Regions from separate parts of the Paenibacillus wynnii genome, predicted to be linked through region 1. Evidence: riboswitches for the same ligand, from Rfam matches in the RefSeq annotation. Region 1 holds a riboswitch; the other holds the start of a gene.
What was found. A riboswitch is a leader RNA that binds a small molecule or an ion and turns the genes downstream of it on or off. The one in region 1 is predicted to bind cyclic di-GMP.
Positions count from the first base shown of each region.

Region 2: linked by a shared signal. The riboswitch ahead of PWYN_RS19790 (DUF6612 family protein) and the one ahead of PWYN_RS28195 (EAL domain-containing protein) in region 1 are both predicted to bind cyclic di-GMP.

Region 1 covers NZ_JQCR01000003.1:205,809-213,706, reverse strand. The annotation lists gene PWYN_RS16175 (1-phosphofructokinase family hexose kinase) at 1-510, opposite strand, end outside; gene PWYN_RS16170 (ATP-dependent DNA helicase) at 690-2,648, opposite strand; gene PWYN_RS16165 (DUF421 domain-containing protein) at 2,819-3,445, opposite strand; gene PWYN_RS28195 (EAL domain-containing protein) at 3,530-6,103, opposite strand; cyclic di-GMP riboswitch class I at 6,301-6,394, opposite strand; gene PWYN_RS16155 (glycoside hydrolase family 43 protein) at 6,456-7,514, opposite strand; gene PWYN_RS16150 (VOC family protein) at 7,760-7,898, opposite strand, start outside.
Region 2 covers NZ_JQCR01000003.1:946,505-954,402, reverse strand. The annotation lists gene PWYN_RS19810 (serine hydrolase domain-containing protein) at 1-247, opposite strand, end outside; gene PWYN_RS19805 (glycoside hydrolase family 11 protein) at 470-1,549, opposite strand; gene PWYN_RS19800 (nitrous oxide-stimulated promoter family protein) at 1,810-2,151, shown strand; gene PWYN_RS19795 (IS1182 family transposase) at 2,285-3,844, opposite strand; gene PWYN_RS19790 (DUF6612 family protein) at 4,194-5,072, opposite strand; cyclic di-GMP riboswitch class I at 5,183-5,274, opposite strand; gene PWYN_RS28285 (glycoside hydrolase family 76 protein) at 5,835-7,397, opposite strand; partial or broken gene PWYN_RS19775 (VOC family protein) at 7,796-7,898, opposite strand, start outside.

The DNA of each region.
Region 1 (7,898 bases):
CGCCTCCCCCGATGTATCTACAATCACACGTGCATTCCACTTCTTGGCTACCTCTACCACTCGGGCATAGAAGTCTTTGGGACATCCCGGAGGGAGGCTGCCGCTTGCTACGATATATGTAGGTTCACCGGTTACTGCCTTTAATTGTTCAAGGCATCGTTCCCAATCACTTTCGATAAAGACTGGCCCCGGCATATCAAACCTAAACTGCTGGCTCGTAGATTCCTCCAGTACAATCAAATTTTCACGGGTTTGGCCTGCAATAGGTATAGATTGGAGAGTAACTCCCTCATGTTCAAGCATTTGCTGCAGCAGCTGCCCGTGTAATCCCCCGCATGTAAATAAGGCTAACGATTCTCCACCTAATTTGTGGATCGCCCGCGATACATTTACCCCGCCGCCGCCCGGCTTGTAGGAGGCTTCACGACAACGCATTTTATGATCGGGTACCACTTGCTTAATACTTGTGCTCGCATCCACGCTAGGGTTAATCGTCAAAGTTACAATCATGTTTTAACATCTCCTTTTTTCTAGTACGATCTATTTTTGACTTTTAGTTTCTTCATCCATTCCTGAGCCCTCATCTTTGTATTTCCAATTCATGTATTTTCTATTAAATCGCTTATATTGTACCATAAACAAAAAACGCCTGGTTTCCCAGACGTTTCGTGATTGCTTACGTAATCATTCTAATGTTTCTGTACTTCAAGCTTCTGTAGCTTTATTCCCTTTGGCATTACCGAAGAGATGTATTCATGCACCGGGTGTTGTCCGTCAGCTTCCGCAAGAACAGTTACAGTCCCTTGGTCCTCTCCTGTTCGAATCAAGCGGCCCATGCCCTGTTTAAGCCGGAGCAGCATGTATGGAAGATCCACATCCTCAAAAGGAGCTGTTGTTTCCGCCCGCTTCGCCATAAAGACAGGGTCAAGCGGAGGATAGGGCAGCGACCAGATAATAACATTAGAAAGTGAGGGACCTGGTATATCCAGACCTTCCCACAAAGTAACCGCACAGAGCACACTATGTTCATCCCGCTGAAAAGCCGAGATCAGATAGCTAATCTCTTGATCGCCTTCATACAGAAAGGTGTACTTACGAAGCTGCGGTCTTTGTCCACATTCCTGCTTGAATTGCTGCAACTCCTCTCGGGTACGGAACAGCACTAAGGCTCTTCCTTCCGACTGCTCGATTAAATTCATGGATATCTCCATTTTTTGAGAAAAGTCCCCAGTAAGCTGCTCTGGCAGATACACCTTCATTTGATTCTCATAATCATACGGTGAATCTACCGAGAAGGAGAGATAATCCTTTACTCCAAGACTATCCTGCAAATAATGAAACGATTTATCGACTGATAATGTGGCAGAAGAGAATATAATTGGCATCTTCTGACTGAACAAGCCTTCCTCAAGCACTTGCTTAACATTACGGGGCATAACAGATAGGGTCATACCGTCACTATCTTCTGACGCCCAGCATATCAATGCACCTGAATCTTCGAACAATTTCAACGCAATCTCCATCATTTCCAGACGTTCTTCCACAATTCGCAGTTGATACTCATCAAGTGTATAGAGCTCACTCTCAAAGACCAGTTCTTCTTCAATTTGCGCAATAATACTACGCATCCGATGCACTTCACGAATCAACAGTGCATTCAGTTCAATGCTCATACGATCTGATCCCGGAATACGACGGCTCTGGCGACGAATCCGATCAAACATAATTTCACTTTGTAGAATGGCTTCATCAATAAGAACAGCGAGCGATTCACGAATTTCATTCTTCAAAAGACGTATCAGCAGTTCTTCAAATACCACATGCTTCATTTTGTAGCCTAAAGCCTTCATTGCCGCCGATTCGAGTAAATGTCCCTCATCAAATACAACCGCACTGTGCTCTGGAAGCAGAGGGATCTGCCCCTCCCGTTTCCGGGCTTCATAGGTCCACACATGCTCCATATAGTAATCATGAGAACAGATAATCAAATCCCCGGATTTCCGGTAATGATCGCGAGATAACGTCTGTCCACATCTTTGGCGCATATCGCAGGTTAAACAGTCCTGAAAGGTATCCCAATTGATCTGGTTCCATTGTTCATCATTTAGATCTGAATAATTCTTACGGTCCCCATATGCATGGAAATGCTGCATCGGCTTATACGAATGGACAAAATCAGGTAATGTATCATACAGTTCCTCAAGCGGCAAACTCTCATCATCACGATTCCGAGCCTGATCCAGCTTCTTCAAGCATAAATATTTATCCGGAGATTTAGCCAGTCTGGCGTCAATAACCATATTCAGGTGCGTTGCAAGCTTCGCAATATCACCCTCCGGCTTCACTAGTTGCTCAATTAAAGACTCGTCTGCGCAGGCGATAATTACCGGCTTTCCGGTATAACGTGCATAACAGATGCTGTACAGTAAATAAACCAGAGTCTTTCCCGTTCCTACTCCGGCCTCGGCAAAAATAGTTGTCTTATCTGCAAAAGCCCGTTCCAGCTGATAGGCCATATATATTTGTTCATCACGGACTTCAAAACCTGCCTCAGGAAGGATTTCATAAAAAACATCCCCAACCCATTCGCCTACTTGCTCTATAAAAGATCTGGTAGGATCATACTCAAAAGGATACCGCTTCGCCACCAAACCTACCTCCAATATTAAATTCCGTTATTTCAAAACTTTATTCTCTCATAAGTTAAAGAAAAATACAAAACTTATTTATTTAATGCGCTATAGCTTAGTGTAGATTCACCCTATAAACAAGGACAGGAGCCTCCCCATAGAGGAAGCTCCTGTCTTTTTTCAGTCTGTTATTGAAGTTCTTCTTCCACAAAGTGCTTCTGCTCTTCATGTATTTCATCAAATAGCGATAGGTTTTCCTTGTTAGTTGAAATGTCTATTTCTGGGGAGCTATTAGTCCGTGAACTTGTCCGAAAATATGAATCAAGAAGTAATGTCATTTGTTGGAATGTGATTGGTTTGGCATGATCCGACAATTCATAACCAATATGTCCATTTGTTTCAATGGTTACTGTCTTTAAGTCCTTTATATGAGTCAACCCATTTTGGCGCAGCTTCATTTCTAGCTGATCTACGGTCAGGCGATGTTTTTTCAATTCTCCAACCTGCAATTCACCATTTTTAATGACAATTACAGAACTACCACGAATAAACTTTTCAATACTATTCGATTTAATTTGCAGAAACTCAACTAAGACTAATATGAATATGAACGTTGTGGCTGCAATAATAGCCATCCAAATACTTTTATTTGCAATAGGTTGAACGATTACCGTCCCAATAGATACCATAATGACTGTAGTTGGAACGGTCATTTGAGAGATAGATTTTCTTCCTGCGAGTCTAAGCAATAACATACCTGCTATTATTAAAACAAACGACTTCCATACTTCGTCCAATATCTCACGAAAATTCATCTCTTATGGTTCTCCTTTAATTGAATATTCGAGATAAGTATTGGACTATGGACCGGAAGTTATTCAAGTTCACGATTAAGGCCACTAAGTACTTTTTATATAAACTTGATTACTAAGCTGCTCCGCTTGATTCGCTGGCAGAGGTTTACTGAAGAAATATCCTTGACCCACATTACATTTAAGTTTCACTAAAGAGTGTAATTGCTGTTCATTTTCAATCCCTTCGGCAACTACATTAATCTTCATATGATGTCCCATGTCTACAATAGTCTGTACTATAGCTTCATCCTTAGAGCAGGTTGTAATATCATTTACGAAGCTCTTGTCTATTTTTAGATAATCAATCGGCAGATATTTTAGGTAACTTAGTGAAGAATATCCCGTCCCGAAATCATCGATGGATATTTGGACACCCAGCATCTTTAATTCCTGAAGCAGCATAGAAGTTTCCTGAATATTTTGCATAACTGTTTCGGTCACTTCAATTTCAAGATACTGTGCAGCAAGTCCGGTTTCCCTAAGAATTTCCGATACATTCTGAATTAGATTCTTATCTCTGAACTGCCGAGGCGATATATTCACAGCGATACTTAGTTCTGACATCCCAGCCTCTTGCCATTTTTTCATTTGCTGACAGGCTTCCTGTAATACCCAGTGTCCAATCGGTATAATTAATCCAGTCTCCTCGGCGATGGGTATGAACTCCAGTGGCGGAACCAGTCCTCTCTCCGGATGCAACCAACGAAGCAATGCTTCCCACCCTATAATTTTTCCCGTTGTCAGGTTCACCTTCGGTTGATAATAAATGACGAACTCATGATTTTCTATAGCTTTACGGAGCTCTTTATCTAATTTCAATTTATTGTAATTCTCACCATCCAACAGTGAAGAATAATATTGATAGGTGTTTCCCCCGTGTTTCTTTGATTTGTACATAGCGATATCCGCAAGTCTGATTAATTCATCAGGCTGACATCCATCCGTAGGATATAAGCTGATTCCAATGCTAGGTGATGTGAAATACTCCCCTTTTTTGATAATAAACGGGACAGATAATTCATCAATGATTAACTGAGCAAGTGTGCTTACCTTTTCCGGAGAAGTCTGAGTGATAATTAGACAAAATTCATCGCCCCCCAGGCGGTAGACCATCCCTTTTAATGCTAAATTCCCGGCTAATCTTTCTGCTACCTTTTTTAGAAACAAATCGCCAAAGCCGTGTCCCATGGTATCATTAATCAGTTTAAACCGGTCCAAGTCCAAAAACAGAACGGCCAACAGATTGTTCTTGCGCTCGGCGAGCTTGATTTGTTTGATCAGCTGTTCATGAAATTTTGCACGGTTAGGCAACCCGGTTAATTCATCATAATAGGCCAGATATTTGATTCTCTCTTCAATTTTTTTACGTTGGGTAATATCTTGCGCCACGAGTAAAAATGCCAGCTCTCCATTGTAATGGATTTCAGTTAAAGAGGATTCTACATATATAGTTTTCCCGTCGAGCCGCAGGATAGGAAACACAAACGGTTTGGCGGCTTTTTTCTCCGTACTCACTTGCTTATGACGTGATTTCATGGTCGCATAGTATTCTTGGGGGACAATCTCTAACACCGATTTGCCGATAATCTCTCCAAGAGAGGTAGCACCCAGCATTTCAAATCCAGCTTTATTCAGATAGACAATCTCGCCATTAACCTCCACACTAATAGCATTCGGCGAAATTTCAACGACTTGACGATATCTTTCCTCGCTTTTTCCCAGTTCTTCATTCTTAGTTTTTAATTCTCTCAGCAGATTTCGATTAGCCACAATAATAAAAACTTGGCGCATGATAATTAACAGCGTAACTACAAATAATCCGATTTTAAGCGCATTCACACTTTCATCCCGTACAAATAACATCACAAATAAGAGAACAACGACACCTATGTAAGGTAGTAAATCCAACTCCTTGTCTTCCGTTGAAATCACTTCAGGTTTAGTACAAGTTTGGGCGGAATAGTGCTGAGCTCGGTTGCCGGCAATTCCTATAAGCAGCAGTGGAACAATCCATAGAGGGTCTATGTAGCTGGCCTGCTCATATGTACCAATCATTAGATAATAGATGTGAAGCGAATCCGCTACAATTTGTATAACAAAGCCGGTTAGGATTAAAAAGATAACCCTTTTATGCTCGTTGTAATGCGATTTATAATACAAACTAACCGTTGCAAAGAGAAACCCTAAATCAAATGTTGGATAGGCTATCGTGGTAATCAGCGCAAGTACGGAGTTATTCCCGGATTTCAAAATAGGATTAAGAAGAAATTGCAGGCTGAAGGTTGTTGCTATGGCCATAAATATAATGATATTAAAAAAAGAATGTATCCCGGGCTTTTCTCGGTTGGCGGTTCTTTTATAGATGAGAGCAACCAGAAAAAGTCCATATTGCAGCAGCCAAAAGAAGTCCGCCCAGCTGGGATAAGGGGCAGCCCGATTATATCTCATCTGGTAATAGAGCCAAATACTTTGAGCAATAATGAAGCATACCGTTCCTAATAATAGAAGCAACCAGAAGTGTCTATCTTTGCCGGAAAAACTTAAAAAAGTCTTAACCAGTATAGCGCAGCAGATCCCCGCTCCAGCAATGGAAAAGAGATTAATGCTCAATATCCGCATAAAAAAATCATCCTGATAAATATAGAGACAACCATAAACGGAAAGCATAAAGATCACCGAAAACATACAAAAACGAATCTGCCGCATATAATCTCCACCTCAAATGAATTTATGACTTTGTAGCGTTAGCATGTTGGAGAATATCAAAAAATCCAGCCCGGTTAGGAAGCTGGATTAATCACAATAAATCCGTCCTATGCGACAACCCGGCTATCGTAGCTTCTGATTAACAGAAGCCTTAGACCCGCGGTTTTGCGTCCTCACCTTTCGGCAAGTTTGCCTTTATCGTTTTGACTCTTCGTAAATTCATTCTATTATTAATGTACTCTTTTATCAATCTAATGTTTTAGTATTATTTCTCAACTCCTGGTCGTCCTAAATTCGGTATTCCGTTATCATCCCAGGTGAAGAATTGTGCCCAGGCATGGCGGTTCGCATCAAACAGCGGATCCCCTTGGATATCTTTGTAGGGACGTGCGTGGTAGATCAAAATATCCTTTTTACCGTCAGGCGTTGTAGTAAAACTATTGTGTCCGGGGCCGTATCTGCCGGTTTCAGGATTACTGAAGAAGATAGGTGCCTCTGATTTTGTCCAAGATTTTGGATTAAGCAGGTTACTCGAATCAGATGCTGTCAATAACCCCATTGCATAGTTATCATCTGTAGCACTGCCCGAATAGGTTATAAATACCTTGTCCTTATGCTTGATTACCGCTGCCCCTTCATTTACTTTGAAGCCAATTCTCTCCCACGGTTGATCTGGCTTGGATAGTAGAGTCTGCTGGCCTTTTAGAGTCCATGGGTTCTCAAGTTCCGCTATATATAAATTCGAGTTGCCTTCAATATCAAATGCTTTTTGTGCCCAAACCAGATACAAAATGTCATTAAATTCAAAAGTGGTGGCATCTAGAGAAAAAGATTCCCAGTTCGTTTTTAACTGACCCTTTTCGATCCATGTTCCTTCAAGCGGGTTAGCAGCATCATTCTCCAAGACATAAATTCGATGATCAAAGGGGGCATCTTCTCTGGCTGCTGCGAAATAGATATACCACTTCCCCTTATAAAAGTGAATTTCCGGTGCCCAAATATGCTTACTTCCCGGGCCGCTCTCCTGTTTGGTCCATACATCTGCTGTTTCAGCTTGTTCCAACTCATTCAGGGTCTTCGCTCGGCGCAGTTCAATACGGTCATATTCAGGAACAGAACCTGTGAAATAATAATAGCCGTCTGAATGCAAATATACCCAAGGATCAGCGCGCTGCTCCACTATTGGATTCCTAAAGTCAGATTGCCCTGCAGCTACTGAGGCATTGCTATTTAGTGTTGACTTCTTTCCTTCGGATTCCTCCGTGCAGCCCAGCAAAGATAAAATTAATATCAGTAGTAAGCTTTTACTCGCAAAACTTCTCATATAGATCCCCTTTTCCGCCAGTATTCTTAAAAGTAAGCGCTATCAACCCGTTCGTTGTATCTCCTCCATTTCTTTTGCATATATATAAATCGTTTCACACTTACTTAAAACAATTAACACTTTTATGATAAATTCCTTCTTTTTGTTTGTCAATCCAATTCCACAATTTCGGTTAAATAATCAAAGCAAAAAGGAAAGCAGTGAAATTACCGCCTCCCTTTGTAAAAGGTAACCCTTCGAGTTGTTTATTGCGTAGGCATCTTGCTAAGATCCATATACAACACATTCCAACGATGACCATCCAAATCTGCGAAACCCGCTCCGCACATCCAGCCTTGATCTGAGGGTTTGCTGTAGATCGTCCCCCCTGCCTGCTCCACTTTG
Region 2 (7,898 bases), 740 kb from region 1:
TAGTAGGTGTATTTGGTATTCCTTTTTCAAAATTGGCCATTCCGTACCCTTTGCTTATCCAGATGTCACCTTCTTTAGCCATGAGAATAGAACCATTAAACTTTTTGTCTTTTAGATACTTATCTACCCGCACCTCCATGTCGTTATTTGTTTTCCTTGAAATAATTTCTTTAGATTCCGAGGAGCAAGCAGATAGTATACAAAAAACTAGTGCTATAATAGCAATCCTTTTTATGTGAGTTATCATGAGTAATAACTCCTCCATTCCTTTATTTACTAGAAAATATATTTAATGTTACGTCACAATGTGATATGAGGTTTCATAATGAATGTAAAGAAAAAAAGTCCCAATCCTTTTACAAGGGGGACTTTTGAAATGATTTTTTCTAAACGAAGAATATCTGACTAAATGGGTTGGAGACTGCGTTCAATCAAAACTTAAAAGCATCATTTACCGCATCAGCGTTTTTTAATTGATCTCCAAATAATCAGTGTAAGCATCCCATGTCCCATCATCGGATGTACAAACGAGCTGGATCTCTTGATTTCCGGTTCCGTGGCTTACATTATTCAGGGTGTAGACTGCAGGGCTGCTCCCGCCGAAGTAGAAGGTACCCTTAGTCACTCCGCCGATTTTCAAGTCGACTTTGGCCATGTTGGAGTTATTCGAAGCACCGCGGAGTGAAAAACTATGGGTACCGCTCTCGAAATACTGCGTGTATTTCACCAAATCATTGTTGGCGTATAAAGCGACTCCTGAGAACGGAGAGCTTATATTCCCGGTGTATTGACCGCCCTTGGTCATACTCTCGGTTTCCGTTTTCGCACCTGTACTTGGTGTAGGAGTTGGATTCGTACTACCGCCACCGATAGTAAGTGTATGACTAGTCACATTAGCACTACCACTACTCTGATAGCCCTCTACCGTAAGCGCGACCTCATACATCTTACCCATTGGCATTCCCAAGCTCTCCCACTTTTTAAAGTGTTCGCTAACAGATATGGTTCCGCTCGTGCGTTGCGACGTCCGGACACTCCAATACTGCTTAAAAGTTGCATTACCTATTATCGAAGGTTGGTTGGTTCGAGTGGTCTCATATATGTCATATGTGCCTCCGTCTACGCTAATAGTACCCTTTTTCGTACCGGTCGGACGATAGGTGCCCCAGCTATCGACAATGTAATACTCTACGAGCGGGTCCTTCGTCCATCCATAAACACACAAATAGGAATTGCCGCCCGGATTGAAGCTTGCACTGTAATTTATTGATATATTTCCGAGTTGTGAGTGTGTCTTGGTAGAGTCGAATTTCTTGCCTTTACGGAATAACGCATTCCCGATGTTACTCCACTGGGCACTGAACGTTCCACCACTATTGAGAGTCATACTTGTGGTCCCGGAATCCTTCCATAGCTCATAGTCGTATCCGTCTTGGGTGCCAGTTTGATTGGCGGTGATCGTTGTTGCTGCCTGTACAATTACTGCAGGTATTGTAAGCGCAAAACAAACTAAAATTGCTAAAAATAACCTCTTTCTTCTTTGTTTCATTCGTCATTCCTCCTATGGGTTAAATTGCATCAAGTCTTACTAAGATGCTGTTCAGCCTGTAGCTGACCCATTCCCACTTCCTCCCAAAAATATAAGTGTAAGCGATAACAAAAATTATTTTATCATAGCTTCTTTGATATTTTTTATACAAAATTAAAGCTCATACCCTAAAAAGTTTAGTTCTTTTGTGGATGGAAATAGTTAGATGATATAGTTAATGTATATTGCAATCTTTCAACAATGAAAGGGATCTTTCAAACATGACAATTAAAGTGAAACGGCAGTTAAATGATGGTCCTAAAATTCGAAGAGAAAAAGAAATTGTTGCAAAAATGATTGGCATTTATTGCAAGAAAAAACATCATCAAAAAGCGCTCTGCGAGGAATGTCAGGATTTAAATGATTATGCTACGAATAGACTATCCCTCTGCCCATTCGGTGAGGAGAAAACGGCTTGTGCAAAGTGCTCTATCCATTGTTACAAATTGGATTACCGTCAAAGAATTAAGAGTGTTATGCGTTTCTCAGGTCCATGGATGCTTCTATATCATCCAATTGAGTCCATTAGGCATATCCCTATACCAGGTAAGTTAAGAAAATAGCCTGTGAAGAATGTAAATTCGCCATGGTTAGACATAAAAAAAGGGGCTGTCCCATAAGTAGATTTTTACGAGCGGAGAAAGACCCTCTTCATTTTCAAAATCGCAAAAAGTCAACAGAGCAGCGATTCTCCTGTTATTGGAGGATCGCTGCTCTGCGTCTTTGGTCATTTGCAGCTTGCTTCAGTAGATTGTGGGCAAGGGAAAGCCACCCGACTTCAAGCGTCACTTTTTCCATGCCGCGAAGCAGAAACCGCCGGAAGCCCCGGTTATTCTTCAGTTGTCCAAACACACTTTCTGGTTCTGTCATTCGACGTACAGCCAAAGCATAGCCTTCCTCGCTTTGCAAGATTGCCCGAGCTTGCTTCTGGTACCGCAGTCGTTCCAGACTTACAACCACTTCCCGATTTCCTGTTGCCTTTGTACAGCGTTCCTTCAGCGGGCAACCGTCGCAACTTAAGCTGCGGTAATGACGTTTTCCAATTTCATATCCACTCTCCAAGAGCTCCTTACTTTCCTTGCGGAAATGCAGCGTTTGTCCGGTGGGGCATATCCACGTATCTTTGGCTTTGTCATAGGTCCAGTTCTCAATCTTTCCGACATTCTCTTTCCATGCTTTGCTCTTTTCTTTATGGTAGCTGCCGTATTTCACTACCGCCTGAATCTCTTCCTTTTCCAGATAGGCGTAGTTTTCTTCACTGCCGTAGCCTGCATCCGCAACTAACGTCCCAGGAAGTTTTCCTAGGATCTGCCTTGCCTTTTCCAGGTGCGGCTGTAAACAACGGGTATCGGTAGGTCTTGGGTGTAGGCTGTAGGCCAATATAAATTGGTTTTCGGTTCCAATCTGTACATTGTAACCCGGTTTGAGTTGACCATTCCGCATGTGGTCTTCCTTCATCCGCATGAAGGTCGCGTCCGGGTCGGTCTTGCTAAAGCTGTTCCGGTCGCCAAGCAGTATTTGGTACTGCTCATACTTCAGTAGCCTAGGCAGCAAATCCTTGCGAATCTTCCGAACGGCTTTTTTCAGGGGTTTGTCTTTGGGTTTTTCCAATAGCTGGGCTTCAAGCCTCTGCGCTGCTAGTTCGAGTTTCTCGCTGTTCCACTCAGAAGACTCCCCGAGTTCAAGGAGGTCGTTTCCGTGGTGCTCGCGTTCTTCTTGGTCTTCTGCCGCTTCAATGCTCGCGAACAGGGCGTGTACCTTCTCCTGTAATTTCAATTTGTTCTTGTTGACCGCTTTGCCCCACACAAAGGTGTAGCGATTGGCATTCGCCTCGATTTTGGTTCCGTCCACAAAGTAATGCTCCAGCGAAACGTATTTTTCGTCAGACAAAAACTGAAGCACGGCGGTAAATACCGTTTCAAGGACGTCCTTCATTCGCTGGGAACGGAAGCGATTAAGAGTGCGGAAGTCGGGTCGCTGCCGTCCGGCCAGCCACATAAAGGGAATATTCTCCCGTACCGCTTTGGCAATTTGGCGAGACGAATAGATTTGCTGGGTGTACGCGTAGATAATATCTTTGGTGAGCATTTTAGGGTGGTAGCTGTCGCGGCCGCCGCCAGGATAGGCAGCGTCAAAGATGGTGTCGTCCAGCCGATTGACGGCTGCGTTCACGACACGAACGAGGTGATTTTCCGGGATGTCTTCTTCCAGATCCATTGGCAAGCAAAGTTGGTCCATGGTATATTGAATGTACAAAGAAATCGCTCCTTTTGAATGGTTGGGTGGTACCTCCATTTTACCAAAAGGGCGATTTCTTTTTGTGATTTTAAAGAAGATTGTAGAAACTTTTTCTGCTCAAAGCAGCGGAGAGGACGGACTGATTGCGGAAAAGCGGTAGCGGTCGCCTTGGTCTCCGGATTTTTACCGCTAAGGGAAATAAATAAAATCTGGAGAGCACAGCGATTGGAGCAACGGTCCGTTCGCGGAGCGTCCACACCACGTACACAAGTCAATCCGACTCAAAAACAGCGGGGCGGTCCCAAGCAGCCATTTCATGGCTTATGGGACAGCCCCTTTTAGCTTATCAAATGTATTAGGACTCTTCCTATTCTAACTCGGCGGGTTTTACAACTACTGCCACTTTGTTGTGATTGGAATACTTGGCTTCTATTTTTGTATTGTGTGTATCTTTTTCACCGTCTACAACTAGCGAATAACTCAAATTCACTGTTAGCTTTTCCGTCTGCCAAGTTTTCTTATTGGCGTATAGTTTCCACGTTACACTTTTGGGTTGAATCGTCCCAGAGTCCATAACAATGTCTTGGTCATAGAGTTCGATTAACATCTTTGCTGCCTTAGGTTCGGTTATCGTAAATTGGAGAACCGTCTGTGATCCGACATCGGACACTTTCATAGATTTTTTATAATTTTTGACTGAATCAAGCATAGATGCGGGATCAAATTGACCTTTAGTGTATAGGGCATCCCAATCCAGCTTGTCTGCCAGCACCCAATACTGTGCATCGGGATCAATCGGCTCTTCACCACTTTCACCCGTTACATCATCTTCAGAAACGGTAGTCTCGTCTTCGTTTTGCTCAATTAACATGCTTCCGTCTAACAACTGATAAAATTCTTTATCGTTGGCATATAGATCGAAAGATGATTCTGTTCCAAAATACTTGAGTTCATTAGTACCCGTTGCGGAGAATTTTGGCAGACGGTTAATGTCTATGTCGAGCGTGTTAGAAACAGAAAAACTCATCCCACTTGTTTGTATATCCAGTTTTTTATTCGAATTCAGGTGATAGCTCTTTAAAGTCTTAGATGATGCCGTTAGCTTGCCAATCACTTGATCTACGGTGAGTGGTTTGGCGGAAGCTGCAGACGCAACCTCCGATTGGGACATCCAGCCTGTATTTCCGGTCAACAACATTGCCCCCGCAATTATTCCTGTGCAAACCGCTTTCCAATTCCTCTTCAAAATCATTTCCCCTCTCGTATCTCGCGATCACGTAACGCCGTAGAAAGGCTGAAACCATAAAAAAGCTCCGGACAGACTTAAGTCCATCGGAGCTATCTTTAAGCTACCCCTTTGGCGGCCTGGCAATCATAGCCTTCTATTAGTTGGCTTTAGACCCATGGCTTTGTGTCATCATCTTTCGATGATTTTACCTTTAACGCGGATATTCATTTTTTTTAGTATTAAATTGCAGGACGTTTGTCCCTTTTTTACTTTAACATGGTTGCAATTTCCTGTAAACGATCTTCTTCCGATTCTCAAGACCTACTTTACTGTCATAAATTTCTAATAAAACTCTCCATCATCACCTTGTACACGAGCATTTAATATCATGCAATTTGCTTCATCAAATTTATGACTTCACCATCAGCACCACATCTTCACTTATAGGATCATTCTCACTTAGAATCCAGTGCTCTGTTTTCGTGATATGAACACTAATGAAACTAAAATAAAGGCAACAAACAAGAGAACTTTGTTCTTCGAATCACTAGTTTATCTGCCATTAGTTCACCCTTCGATGTTATATGTAGATCTTTCGGAATAACGTCTTTTTTGGGGATTTCGTAAAAAAGCAAAAACTCATATGCCGTAAGCTGGGGAAAAATCCATCTTAGTGTATTCGAGTAAATCATAGGACTCTCCTGCCTACAAAAAAAGCAGAACGCATTATTACACGCCCTGCTTTTTCACAAATGCTCTTAGGATTGGGTAGAACTAGACTTACAAACCGCTGAGCAAATCAACATTCAGATAATTCGAATTCCCCTTGGAACTGTCGTACCCTAATTGGATGGTATTAGAACCTGCATTTAGAGGTATGGTGACTGTTACAGTACCATAATTTCCCCAACTCGAAGTGGAATTGAAGACCAAGTTGTTAGCGATGAACACGCCATTTACTTTTACATAACGTGAAGCATTGCCAGCGGCCGCAGCATACCGGAACGTGACGGTTTTTGAGCCAGCTGAATTCTGATTGACATAGAAATCAATAGAGGTCCCGTTGGTGTTCCATCCTCCAATGTATCCCCTACCACTAAAGCCCGGATTCGTGCTTTCATTGATCAGGCCACTGCCGCTGACCAACGTTTTTTGCGCATTTTCGGCTTCATACGCTCCGTTACCAGCAATATAACCTGTATACCCATCCGCTGGTACGAGTTGAAGAATAGAAGCGCCTGCTGCGGCAGTTAAACTTTGCACATAGGTAGAGCCCGTTGGACGAAGCCAATCACTACCGATGATATTATCCGAGGTACGGCGGTGGTTCCAAGCTTGTGTTGCATTTTGCTGAAGAAAGTTCAAATACTGAGACTGACCACCCTGCACTCGCAAACGGTTCAAGTTCCGTGCAAAAATCATCTTGAAGCCGCCCGCATCATTTACGCCTTCATACATTAGAGTCTGGGCGGACACCATTTTGTTGATGACATACTGCGCGGCATTATTGGCATCCGTGAGATAAGAGGCGTTACCTGTCGATTGGTAGAGTGAGACTGCTGCTCCGAGAAAAGTTCCGTAATTGTAGGTGAAATCCCAATCTTTTATAATCCCCATGCCAGCACCTTCGATATGGTCGTTGATCTTGCTGCTAGTCACCAGAGTTGATTTCGTCCAATTGTAGATTTGCGTTGCTTTGGTCAGGTAAGATGTATCATTATAGGCGTTACGCAGTTTGATGGCTGCCATGACCATAGGGGCATTTGTAGCCATATTCTTTTGAGCGTTGCTTGAGATGTTCGGATTGTGCGAGTCTTTTCTCCACCAAATCCCTCCGCCATAAAAGCTTGTATCCCACTCGGCGTAGATCTGGTTGAATAGATAAGAACCACGGTTTAAATACTCCACAGTTCCGGTCAGCTCGTAGGCCCTCAGGCAAGCTAAGGCCCACCAACCCAGATCATCATTGAAAGTGTTAGCCGTCATATCAGGGTATTTTGCATTAAACCCAGTATAGATATCATGTATCATGGTTAGATAAGTTGCACTGCCGGTACGCTCATAGGCGTCCATTACCGTTTCCCAGAGCTGCGCTTCCCACCAAAAATCGGTATACAAACCTCCGTTAGGACCGTGGGCATGTTCAGAGTGAATCTGATGATCACTATTAACATAAAAGTATTTGGCAGGAGCATCATAGAATACATTTACAAAAGAAGACATAGCGGTATCCGCATTAGATGACGTAAATGCTTCGGTCTTCTGATTCAGGCTGGGGGTTAACAGTGACAAGCTAAGCAGGCAAGTAAAAGCGAACGCTAAAGGCTTTTTCCAAGTAATCATTCTCATTCCCCTTTCAAATATCTCAGTTACTTCCGCTATTCAATGTGACATTAGGAATCGTTACCGTGTTATAAGAATTCCAACTTCCCGTTCCGTTAAAGACGACATTGCTGCGGACAGACAGTGCAAACGCTTACATAATAATTGGAGGTTTTTAGGTGTTTGCAATAATTTGACCGTTTGCATCACTCCTTTATAAATATTTACAAGCGATTACATCTATATCTTAATTGTCATATTGTTTGTATGTCAATATATTATTTAAAATAAATTACATCCTTTTACATGAATATAGTATATTGGTATGTAAAAATGGCTACCTGTTGGATTGAATTTGCTAATAATAGTTAAACGCAAAAACGCCGTTGTCATCAACGGCGTTCATTTCATTACTTACGTTAATTTTTTCCCATGACCGCAAAGTAATTTCCTTCATTATCGGTAAAGTTAAATACTCTACCTGAAGGAATATTTACAAGTTCCCCGACAGTAATGTTTTTG